One region of the Paenibacillus anseongensis genome, then DNA from elsewhere that is predicted to be linked to it. Evidence: predicted binding sites of a transcription regulator. Region 1 holds the regulator's gene; each other region holds the start of a gene.

What was found. The regulator Rex, encoded in region 1, represses fermentation and respiration genes when NADH is low (regulators of the CRP and FNR family bind a similar motif). The targets are predictions, from matches to a motif close to TTGTGAAATATTTCACAA.
Region 2: a site for Rex is predicted at 1,645-1,662, ahead of GON05_RS02030 (cytochrome ubiquinol oxidase subunit I). Genes of this name have one in related genera too.
Region 3: a site for Rex is predicted at 2,690-2,707, ahead of GON05_RS36850 (helical membrane plugin domain-containing protein). Genes of this name have one in related genera too.

What each region holds. Positions count from the first base shown of each region.
Region 1 is NZ_WSEM01000015.1:260,617-264,818, forward strand. It holds gene dinG (ATP-dependent DNA helicase DinG) at 1-1,650, shown strand, start outside; gene GON05_RS16160 (redox-sensing transcriptional repressor Rex) at 1,653-2,273, shown strand; gene GON05_RS16165 (inorganic phosphate transporter) at 2,319-3,320, opposite strand; gene GON05_RS16170 (DUF47 domain-containing protein) at 3,383-4,009, opposite strand.
Region 2 is NZ_WSEM01000003.1:208,765-212,966, forward strand. It holds gene GON05_RS02020 (ArsR/SmtB family transcription factor) at 1-329, opposite strand, end outside; gene GON05_RS02025 (cation diffusion facilitator family transporter) at 519-1,493, shown strand; gene GON05_RS02030 (cytochrome ubiquinol oxidase subunit I) at 1,845-3,194, shown strand; gene GON05_RS02035 (cytochrome d ubiquinol oxidase subunit II) at 3,191-4,202, shown strand, end outside.
Region 3 is NZ_WSEM01000039.1:358,388-362,589, forward strand. It holds gene GON05_RS36845 (Na+/H+ antiporter) at 53-2,092, opposite strand; gene GON05_RS36850 (helical membrane plugin domain-containing protein) at 2,787-3,218, shown strand; gene GON05_RS36855 (NAD(P)/FAD-dependent oxidoreductase) at 3,240-4,202, shown strand, end outside.

The DNA.
Region 1 (4,202 bases):
TTCTGGTATTCGGTAGCCAGCGATACAGACTCGTGTCTAAACCGGATGTGCCCATGGTACAAAAAGTGCTTCTATCATCGCGCACGTAATGACGCCAACACGGCTGATGTGATCATCACGAACCATTCCCTTCTGTTTACCGATATGAAGGCGGAGAACCGCCTCCTGCCGGCTTACAAGCACCTTGTGATTGATGAGGCGCATCATTTCGAAGAAGTGGCGAGTAAACATCTCGGTATCGAGTTGCATTCCTCAGCGATGTATCATTCCTTGACCTGGCTTTACAAAGATAATCGGAGCGGCCAGCTGCCGATGCTTCGGTTTAGGCTGCAGAAATCGGATGAGCAGCAGGAACGGGCAGCGGCATGGAGTCATACGATTGATGGGCTTTTCCCAAAAATCGTGCAAATCAAAGAGGATTGGGACCGGCTGAGCGAATCACTCTATGAGCTGCTGTCGTCCAAAAGCGATCCGTCGCAAACGGAGAATTCCACGTATGTCCTGCGTATGAAGCCGGAGACATTGCCTGCTAATTGGCACGAGTTGCTGACGATGGAAGACAATATTTATCTGAACGCGAATGATTTGCTTCGCACGCTGGATAAATTGTTAAGCGATGTGAAGGAGCATCAGGACGTGTTCGGGGTCCAAGGCTTAGTGACGGATCTTAACGGCACCGTGAAAGAGCTCTACGAGCATCGAGATGCCCTTCATTTCTTTATGAAAATGGCGGATGATGGTTATGTCTACTGGATGGAAGCAGGGACGTACGCCAGGGCGAAGTCGCTTCAGCTGATCTCAGTACCGACGGACGTCAGCGGCTTGCTTCAGCAGCATTTCTTTGAGACAAAAGAAAGCATCATCATGACCTCGGCGACTTTGTCCGTGAACAAATCCTTTCAATACTCCGCTGATCAATTGGGCCTAGTGATTCCGCAGGATGAAGAGAGCGGTAAGCTCAAAACGGTTCAATTGCCTTCTCCTTTTAACTATCGTGAGCAAGCTTTGGTTGTTATTCCAAGAGATTTTCCTACGATTAAGGGGGCAGGGGATCCCGTTTTCATTGCATCCCTCATTGAATCCCTAAGTGAAGTCGCTATCGTGACCAAAGGGCGAATGCTGATCTTGTTCACATCCAATCGGATGCTCAAACAGATTTATGCCGGGATGAAAGACTACTTGAAAGCCTATGGGATTACTGTGCTTGGCCAAGGGGTTGACAGCGGCAATCGCAGTAAATTAACCCGTATGTTCCAGGATAATAAGATGTGCGTGCTGCTTGGTACCAGTTCATTTTGGGAAGGTGTAGACATTCCTGGAGATGCGCTAAGCTGCTTGGCCATTATCCGGCTGCCGTTCCAACCTCCGAATCATCCGCTCGTTGAGGCTAAATGCGAAAACATTAAGAAACGGAACGAGAACCCGTTTATGAAATTTTCTGTGCCGCAGGCGGTCATTCGATTTAAACAAGGCTTCGGCCGGTTAGTTAGACGCGCATCTGATAAAGGGATTGTGATCATCTACGATACGCGTGTCATCGAAACCTTCTATGGCAAGCACTTCCTCTACTCCCTGCCAGGACCCAAAATCGAGCATATGACAACGGAACAAATGTTACCAAGGATTGAGCAGTGGATGGGGGAGGCGTAGAAATGAAATCACAAAAAATATCGGAAGCTGTTGTTCGCAGACTGCCCATCTATCTACGGTTCCTGAACGAGCTTGCCATGAAAAATGTCGCAACGGTATCTTCGCAGGATTTGGGTCAAAAACTTGATCTGAATCCGGCCCAGATTCGTAAAGATTTGGCCTATTTCGGTGAGTTCGGTAAAAAAGGCATCGGATATGATATTGCTTATTTGATCGAAAAAATAAGACAGATCCTCAAGCTGGACCGGCATATCCAGGTGGCTCTTGTTGGGGCGGGAAATCTTGGCCGCGCATTATGCAATTATAATACTTATCTGCGGAACGATATGAAAATTGTCGCTGTTTTTGATGCGATGCCCTCCAAAGCCGGAGAGACGATTAATAATTTGACCGTTCAACCGATGGGGGAAATGAAGGCTGTTTTATCGGAGTTAGGTGTGCGAATCGGGATTATAACGGTGCCTGCGAGCGAAGCTCAAAATGTGGCCAATCAGTTTGTTGCTTGCGGCATCGAAGCTATTTTGAATTTTGCGCCGGTCATTATTAAGGTTCCTCCGGAAGTTCGCGTGCATTATGCGGATTTCACAACGGAGCTGCAGAGTTTGGCGTACTATTTAGATTAAGAAATAAAAAGAAACCGTCAGGATTCCCTGACGGTTTTTCTGTATTTAGAAGATCAATCTGAAAATAAGGAAGTAAATGGAGTAAGCGAGCGCAATGCTGATCGGTATGGTAATGACCCAAGTAATCAACATGCGGCTGACGGTTCCCCATTGAACTTCATGGAAACGCATGACACTGCCCGTCCCAATAATCGCGGAGGAAATAACATGTGTTGTGGATAATGGTTTTCCGATATGGGTAGAGAATTGAATAACGAGTGACGATGTGAGATCGGATGCAAATCCGTTAATCGGCTCGATTTTGACAATTTTTCCGGATACGGTCTTAATGATTTTCCATCCACCGATCGAAGTTCCTAGACCCATTGCTAGTGCTGCTGAGATTTTAACCCAAAGCGGAACGTCCAGCGTCGTTTGAACATCGGCTGCGACTAGACCGAATACAATAATACCCATCGCTTTTTGTGCATCGTTGCCGCCATGTGAGTAGGAGAGCAACCCGGCAGAAATAATCTGCAAAGTCCTGAAAATGCGATTAAGCTTGGATCTGGACGTATTGCCGGACCAAATGACGATGTACTTGATTAAAAGCATAATGAGGTAACCAAGGGCGAACGCAATGATCGGTGAAAGAATCAATATGATAATGATTTGCGTAAAACCGCTCCAATTCACCGCGTGCACACCGGCACCGGCGATTACCGCACCGGCAAGGGCTCCGAGCAGGGTGTGGGAAGAAGAGGAGGGAATCGCAAGATACCATGTCAGAAGGTTCCATATAATCGCCGCGAGCAGGGCTGCGATTACGATTTCAACGCCATTGGCAATTTGGGCAGGGTTTGCGATACTGCCACCGACCGTTTTGGCCACTTTGGAGGATACCATCGCACCAACAAAGTTAAGTGTCGCTGCCATGGCAATAGCTACCCGCGGACTGAGTGCGCGCGTAGAAATGGATGTGGCAATCGCATTGGCTGTATCGTGAAATCCATTGATGAAATCAAAAAGTAAAGCTAGTACAACAATTACGATCAAATAAGTTAACATGATTTCCTCCTAAGAGCTTTCCATTCGGAAAACTATCTTCGTACACATAGACCGGTTAAGTCTTATGAATAACGAAGTACTACGCTATCTAGGATATTGGCTACGTCTTCACAAGCGTCCGTTGTTTCTTCCAAGCGCTCATAGATTTCTTTTAGCTTAAAGTCTTCGTAAACATCTTTGCGCGTGATGAAAATTTGACGGATTCCTTCACGCATCAAGCGATCGCCGTCATTCTCAAGGGAGTTAATGGCAACCGTATGTTCAGGGATTTGCATATATTTTTTCTTCGCAAGCAATTTGAATGCATCAAGCATATGTTGGCAGGAATCCACGATGACAGCCGAGAAGTCTTTCATATATGTATCCGTATGCGAGACGTTCAAGTAGTCAAAACGAGCGATTGTAGCTTCAATACCATCCGTGACATCATCCACTTTGGAGGCAAGAACCATGATGTCCTCACGATCGATCGGTGTAATGAACACTTTATTGAGTCCTTTGAAAATTTCGTGAGTGATGGAGTCTCCAGCATGTTCAAGATCGTGAATGGACTGAACGTAGTCTATAGGGGATTTGTCACCCATCATGGCTGTGCGGAACAGCTGTGCAGTTTGCAGTGCGTTTTCTGCAGCGCGGATGAGCAATTGCAAGAAATCGACTTCGTTCTTTTTTGTGAATAACGTGGTCATAAATGCCTCCTAGTATTTACTATATGTACAAGATTTTGATCGAATTTATAAGATAAACAGACCAACTTGTTGAAAAAACTCACAAAATTAAAAATATCATAACAAATGGACCTAAAGCAACGAAAATTCCGTGACATTTTACAATTTCTTAACATTGCACACTTCCTTGATTTTACAAGCCTTAAGATGTAAA
Region 2 (4,202 bases), on a different contig from region 1:
ATTTGCTCAATATGTTCATCATCCAAGGAATAATAAACGGTCTTTCCAACTTTACGGCGTTTAACAATTCTAAGATTTCGTAGATATCTGAGTTGATGTGATACCGCGGACTGGCCCATTCCTAGAATTTGTACAATATCGTGAACACATAACTCTTTATTCAATAGGGTATGAATGATTTTCAATCTGGTCGGATCCCCGAGGGCTTTGAATACTTCAGCTAACCCGTTAACAGTTTGATCATTTATTAATTGATCCTTTAAGACATCAATATTTGAAGTTCCATTACAAGTGTCATCACATTGATCTTGTACGGTTTTAGGCAACATATCTTCCATAAACATTCTCACTTTCTGATGATAAAACTTACGATTTACATTCATTATAACAGAAATCCTATGTATATTGTGAAATTGGAAATACTACTGACCAAGATCTCTCCATATTATTGCCATTTCATTTTTTTTCAAATATAATAACATATGAATACTTGATCATATGTTGTAGGAGGGGTTTAGATGCATAATCACAGTCACACACATCATGAACAGGGACATAACCATTCTGATCATGAACACAGCCATCATGACCACAATCATGGGCATGGACTTGGGCATAGTCATGCACCCAATAATAAAAAAGGATTAGCCATTGCTCTCATTATTACAAGCGGTATCATGTTCGTGGAGTTTTTTGGAGGCTTAATTACAAATAGCTTAGCTCTTCTTTCGGACTCAGGCCATATGTTGAGTGATGCCGTATCCTTGGCATTAAGCTTAGTGGCTATGTGGTTCGCAAACCGGCCAGCTTCTCCGCGGAAATCGTTCGGTTACTACAGGTTTGAAATTTTAGCCGCGTTGTTCAATGGATTAGCCTTATTCATCATAGCTGCTTTTATTATAAAAGAAGCTATAGCGCGGTTCTTTGATCCACCTACTGTTTCCAGTGGATCTATGATATTAATTGCCTTAGTCGGACTCCTAGCCAATCTGTTGAGCGTTTGGGCATTGATGAGACAAAGTGATGTGAAGGACAACATCAATGTTCGGAGCGCTTATTTACACGTAATTGGAGATGCCCTAGGCTCAGTTGGTGCTATTCTTGCAGGACTATTAATGCTTTTCTTCGGCTGGTACATTGCCGATCCTATTATCAGTGTAATCGTCTCTCTTCTTATCCTAAAAAGCGCATGGGGAGTTATTCGCACCGCCATACACATACTAATGGAGGGCACACCGGTAACAATTGATACCGATCTAGTTAAAAAGACACTAGAGAGCATTGACGGAGTTATTAACGTTCACGATATGCATGTATGGACAATTACATCAGGTCTTGACTCTCTGAGTTGCCATATTCTAATTGATGATTCAAAAGATAGTCAGATTATTCTACAGTCAGCCATTCATGAAATAGAAAAGAAATTTAAAATACAGCATACAACTTTTCAAATTGAAACTTCGAATATACAACATGCGGAATGCAAAATTTAAAATAATAAAGAACCGAGTCGTTGTTTATTAAGTAACAACGACTCGGTTCTTTTCGTATATTTTCAGGATTTCATATATCAATTTGTTCTTATAACGTTCAATTTTCCGTTAGTAAAGTTGTAAAACTTTGTTCAATTCGTATTCACAGATTATGTGAAAATAATCACATACAATGGAGTACACTATTTCCATAACCAAATAAAATTTACCAGAGGGTGATACAACTTGGACCCATTTCGAAAGCATGAAAAGCGATTAATGTACCTCATGTTCAGTGTTGCTTTTGTCATGTTGGTTTCATTTATTCGCAAACTTTTTTAACCTAGATAAACGAAAAGGAGATGATTTCACATGCCTACCTACGATTCCGTGTTTTATAGCCGGTTACTAACAGAGACCACATTGGCGTTTCACATCATTTTCGCCACAATCGGCGTTGGTGTTCCCGTCATGATCATGTTGGCTGAGCTCGCTGGCATTAAACACAAAGACCCCTACTACACATTATTAGCACGAAGATGGGCCCGTGGTTTCGTTATCACCGTTGCTATTGGCGTGGTTACCGGTACAGCAATTGGCCTTCAACTCAGTTTATTGTGGCCTACCTTTATGCAAATTGCCGGACAGGCCATTGCGCTTCCATTATTTCTAGAAACGTTTGCTTTTTTCATTGAAGCTATATTCCTAGGTATTTACTTATATACATGGGAACGATTAAAACCAATGCATCATCTCCTTCTACTCGTGCCTGTTGTCATCGGCTCCTCCGCTTCAGCTTTTTTTATAACTACTGTAAATGCATTTATGAATACTCCTCAAGGATTTTCACTGAAAGACGGCTTAATTACGAATGTACAACCGATATTGGCTATGTTTAACCCTTCTATGCCAACCAAAGTAGCGCATGTGCTCTCCTCTGCTTATATGACAAGCGCATTTATCTTGGCAGCTATCGCAGCCTACTCTCTTCTCAAGAAAAAAGATGACGTCTTATATGCTAAAAAGGCATTAAAATTGACTGTCACCGCCGGCCTTGTATTTGCTGTGACTACAGCACTTATTGGTGATTTATCCGCAAAGTTCCTAGCTCAAAATCAGCCTGAAAAACTTGCTGCAGCGGAGTGGCATTTCGAAACCACGGCCAATGCGCCGCTTGTACTAGGTGGTATTTTGACTGATAGGAATGAAATTAAATATGCTTTAAAAATTCCATACGCGCTTAGCATTTTAGCAGGAGGTAATCCTGGATCTGAAGTAAAGGGGCTTAATGAGATCCCCCCTGATCTTCGTCCTCCTCTATACGTTCATTACTTTTTCGATGCTATGGTAGGTATAGGTATGTTCGTGATTGTTGTTGCTATTCTTCATTTGTGGTACACAAGAAAACGATCCGTTAAACCTTATCCTAAATGGCTATTAGCGATTATAGTTGCTTGCGGGCCTCTTTCTATGCTTGGTATTCAATGTGGATGGTTTTACGCTGAAGTTGGTCGTCAACCATGGATTTTACGTGGGTATTTAAAAGTTGCAGATGCGGCAACTACCTCTCAAGACGTGGATTTGATGCTATTGCTATTTTGTTTCCTTTATATCGTACTAGCACTCACCGCAGTCAAAGTGTTATCCAAACTCTTTAGAAAAAGCGATGTCGCAGACGAATTAATGGCTCTTGGCATTTTCGGAGGGAGGACAAAGAAATGAGTCTTGAAGTAATAGGAATTACGGTTTTATGGATTTTTTTATACGGGTATTTAATCGTGGCATCCATTGACTTCGGTGCAGGTTTCTTCAGTTATTATTCTGTCATTACAATGAAACAGCATATCATTCATAAAATTATTGAGCGTTATCTTTCTCCAGTCTGGGAGGTAACGAATGTCTTTTTGGTTTTTTTCTACATCGGAATGGTCGGATTCTTCCCGGAAACAGCACGTTATTATGGTACCGCGCTTCTCGTTCCAGGCAGTATAGCCATCATATTGCTTGCCATTCGAGGAGCCTACTATGCCTTCAGCAACTACGGTTCGAAGGATAACAAATGGTATATGCTCATCTATGGAGCAACTGGCTTGCTCATCCCTGCAACCCTCTCTACGGTACTTACTATTTCAGAAGGTGGCATCATTAGTGAGCAAAATGGATTGATCCTGCTTAATTGGCAAAGGCTGCTCGGCAGTCCCTATACCTGGTCCGTCATTTTACTGTCGTTGGTCAGTGTTCTTTACATTTCTTCCATGTTTCTTTCGTATTATGCATACAGAGCAGAAGATAGGCCCGCATTTAAAATCTTACGTGGGTACGCCCTTTTTTGGAGTGGGCCAACGATTCTTGCAAGTTTTCTTGTTTTTTTCACGATCAATCAACAAAACCCGGAGCATTTTAGCAACATGCTTTCCCATGGCTGGATGTTTGGAACATCGTTCCTATGTTTCTTGATTGCAGTCTTTCTCCTTTGGAAGCAACGGAAGTTGGGTACTTCATTCATATTTGTGCTGCTGCAATTTGCTTTTGCCTTTTTTGGTTATGGTAAAGCCCATTTACCGTATATTTTATTTCCCTACATCACCATCCATGAAAATTTCACAAATCAAACGATGGGGACTGCACTGGTTATCGCCTTTATCGCTGGAATCGTTATTCTAGTCCCATCACTCTTTTTACTCATGCGTCTATTTCTATTTGATGCCGATTATGTACAAGGCAAATTAA
Region 3 (4,202 bases), on a different contig from region 1:
TTTAACATAATAACCTATTTTCATTCAAAAAGTAAAAATAAAATCGCTGAATTTAGCCAATTCCTTCAAGCTCATACAGCGATGCTTCTCTGTTCCGAATGATTCGTCGCAGCAAGGAGGCCATATCGCGTGTGATATCTCCCCGCTCATAGTACCATTGCACGGCATCGCGCTCCGCCTGTATAGCGATCCAATGCAGTTCACGACGGCTATCGATGAAGGAAGAATCTTTGCGCCTTGAGCCGAATGCAAACCTGCGGAGTCTGTCCACCATCTGCTGATAATAATCCAGCACGCCCTCTGTTGCATCATCGCTTTGATAGGCGCAGCGTTTGGAGAATTCCTCGACGACAGCTTGGCTGCATTGCATTTTCAAGGTCCGAATCTCTGCCATATCAGGCTCTACAATATTAGAAGCAAGGCGCGGCCGCGCGATGAACGTAAATAGAAGTTTGAAGCGGCGCCAGATGTTCTTAACCAGCACTTTGCCTAAATCGAGTTTATTGGCTAAAATCATTTCTATTTGTTCCAGCATGTTCAAATAATAATTAGCCTGTTCACGGCTCACTTGTCCGCTTTCGAGACGCTCATTCACAACCTTGCGTTCAATATCCAGCGCAAGCAGCCGCATCTCGGCTTCTTCTTGTTGGAATCGCGGCAGACGTTTCAAGTTACCGTCCTTTTGACCAAGCTGCTGCATCATTAATTTGTAATCGCCAATCACGGTACCTACAGCAACCTCATTCTTCTCGTTGCTAGTATTCTGCAGAGCTCGAATGGCCGCAGCCATAACCTCCAGCTGCCACTCACGCTCCAATCTTTCCTGTTCAGCATTGCCGTCCGTATTTTTCTTCTTCGCGATCAGCGGCAGCACAATGCTTGCGGTCAGGAGAGAGAACAAAATGATGGAAGAGGCAAGGAAGATAATAAGGTCCCTTTCCGGAAACGGATCGCCATTTTGCAGAATAAGCGGTATGGAGAAAGCACCTGCCAATGTGATCGCCCCACGGACACCCGAAATCGCCGTTAACGTCAGCATCCGCAAGCTTGGCACCTCTTGATTCTTATTCCCGAACCAGCGTCCTCCTCTTGCAAAAATAAACGTCCAAACAAAACGCAAGACCAACAGTAAAACAAAGATGAGTAAGGCATAACCAATCACTTTGAAATTATCGAAATGAGGATCTTTGAGAATCGTCCTGGATACACCTGGGATTTGCAAGCCCAGAAGAACGAAAACCAAGCCGTTCAGCACAAACAAAATAACAGACCATGTTGAGTTAGAAACAGTTCGAAGATTCGGCATCGTAAACGCCAATCGCTCATTTTCGATCGCATGCACCAATCCGCCTGCTACCGCTGCCAGAATGCCCGATACGCCTAACTCCTCGGCAATTAAATAGAGCATGAAAGGCGTCAAGATTTGCAACAGCATATGCATCGTCTCATCTTCAAGACCTGCACGGCGCAGCAGCTGGCGAAGTCCGATAATTAAAAAGGCGACTAACGCACCAACCACCAGGCCTCCAATGGAGATGACGATAAAGCTTAGACTTGCTTTGGGAAACGAAAACACACCGGTAACCGCCGCTGCGATAGCGAACTTAAAGGCGACAAGGCCGGATGCATCATTCATCAATGCTTCTCCTTCAAGGAGCCGCATCAAGCTTCTCGGCAAATGAATGCGGCCGGCTAAAGCACTGACGGCTACAGCATCCGTAGGCGAGAGAATCGCCGCTAATCCGAACGCCGCCGCCAGAGGAATGGAAGGAATCAGCCAGTGAACAACATAACCTACGACACATACCGTTATGAAAACGAGGCCCACCGCGAGAAGCAGGATCGGCGCGCGCAATTTCCACAACTCGTCTCTTGGCGTATGCTTGCCATCGTGATACAACAACGGGGCAATGAACAACAGAAAAAACAATTCCGGTTCCAGCTCCAGGTGAACACCTATCGGTAAGATCACCAGAACGGCCCCCAAGGCAATTTGAATCAAGGGCACCGGAATAAATGGAACAAAGCGGTTCACGACATTGGATACGCCAATTAGAACCAATAGGCTCAGAATGATAATAAAAACGTGCAAGTTTATGTCTCCTTCCCCGCTAAGTGCTATGTACATACGAATACCACTGCTACTATCTTTGTGGTGTACTTGTGTAGTATTTCAATATTTTTCTTAAAGAATCCTTCCCAAGATGAGCAAAAAACGACATCCGATCCAAAGGATCGAATGCCGTTTTCATACAGGTATGCCTTTATTGTTTCGTTGTCAGCATTTTCACAGTTTCATCAATCATAAGGGAATAGGCCGTCGGTCCAAAGCCTTGGAACCATAAATCGTAATCGACGGGATGCACTTGGTTTTTCTGTACGGCTTTTAACTGGCTCGTTTGCCAGCTGGATATCGCTTACGCAGCAGTTGGTGCAAATTGAAGCTGACATCTCCCATTTGGTTCCATAAATTATCATTAATCATCATGATTTGAACTTCCCTTTCGTCCTTCTCATTCTAATCTCAATGATAATCATTCTCATCAATTACGTCTAGTAGTTTTGCGCCTCATTTTCATCCAATGTTCACAAATTTGAAATATTTTCAATTATAATTTTGTGTCCATTAGGTGTACAATACCTAAATACGGTTTATATCCAATTGTGCGATGTTGCTTGACATTTTCTTATGTGAAAAATGTTACAACCATGTGGGAAACGATTGTTTCACCCGTACACATTGTGACAGTACCCGATTTTTTTTCATCGCAAAGGAGGATTTTCATATGTCACAGACATCTGCTGTTCAAGAAGTAGCAGCAACGGCTGCTGCGGAACCAAAATCGTTAGACGTACTCGACCAATTGCTTAAGCCTGAGGTGCAACAATCTCTGACTGTTCTGGTCGATAATCTGCCTAAATTGGCAGAAATGGTGACTGTGTTAACCAAAGCTTATGATTTTGCGCAAAGTGTAGCTACAGACAAAGTATTAATCAACGATTTTGCCCATGGTATTGGCGAGTTTGTTAAACCGGTACAAGAAAAGGCAAAAGACATTGCATCCGCGGCTATTGAAGCTGGCGAACGCTCACAAGCTGATGCAGGAGCAACAATCGGTCTATTCGGAATACTAAAAATGCTGAAAGACCCAGAAGTGCAAAAAACACTTCGTTTTGCACAAGCATTCTTGAACGTACTTGCTGAACGTAAAAACTAATACGGACTAGGGATGATAACGATGGCTAAACAAATACTTATTCTTGGCGGCGGTTATGGCGGCCTTTTGACCGCATTAACAGCGCGCAAACATCTGACAGCTTCAGAAGCAAACATAACAATCATCAACCGTTTTCCTACGCATCAAATTATTACGGAATTACACCGTCTTGCTGGCGGAACGATTAAAGAGCAAGCCGTTGCCCTTCCTTTGCAAAGACTACTCGGCAACAAACAAGTAAACATCGTGGTTGATACGATTAAAGAAATTAAACCAGATGATAAAAAAGTCATTACAACTAGTGGCGCAGTACATACTTACGATGCGCTGGTCGTTGCTCTTGGAAGCGAAACGAACTACTTCGGCATTCCTGGACTAGAAGAGAACAGCATGGTTCTCAAATCAGCTTCCGATGCTAACCGTATTCGCGAGCACGTTGAAGCGCGTCTGGATGCTTACAAAGCATCCGGCAACAAAGCTGACGCAACCATCGTTGTTGGCGGCGGCGGTCTGACAGGCGTTGAGCTTGTTGGCGAATTCGCGGATAAACTGCCTGAAGTTTGCCGCAGCAAAGGCATCGATTTCAGCGATGTCTCCATCTATTGCGTAGAAGCAGGTCCTGCTATTCTGCCAGTATTCCCTAAAGTGCTGATCGAGCGCGCGGTGGAAAGCCTTGAGAAACGCGGCGTTACTTTCTTGACAGGCGTTGCCATTACTGAAGCTACCAAAAACACAGTATCACTGAAAAGTGGACAAACCATCGAATCAAATACGATTATTTGGACCGGTGGTGTGAAAGGTAATCCGGTTGTCGGCAGCTGCGGAATCGCAGAAGACCGCGGTCGTGCGACTGTCACTTCCACACTTCAATCCACTTCCCACTCGAATGTCTTCCTTGCAGGCGACTGCGCGGTTGTTTTCCCTGAAGGTGGCGAAAGACCATACCCTCCTACTGCACAGCTTGCATGGCAAATGGGCGAAACC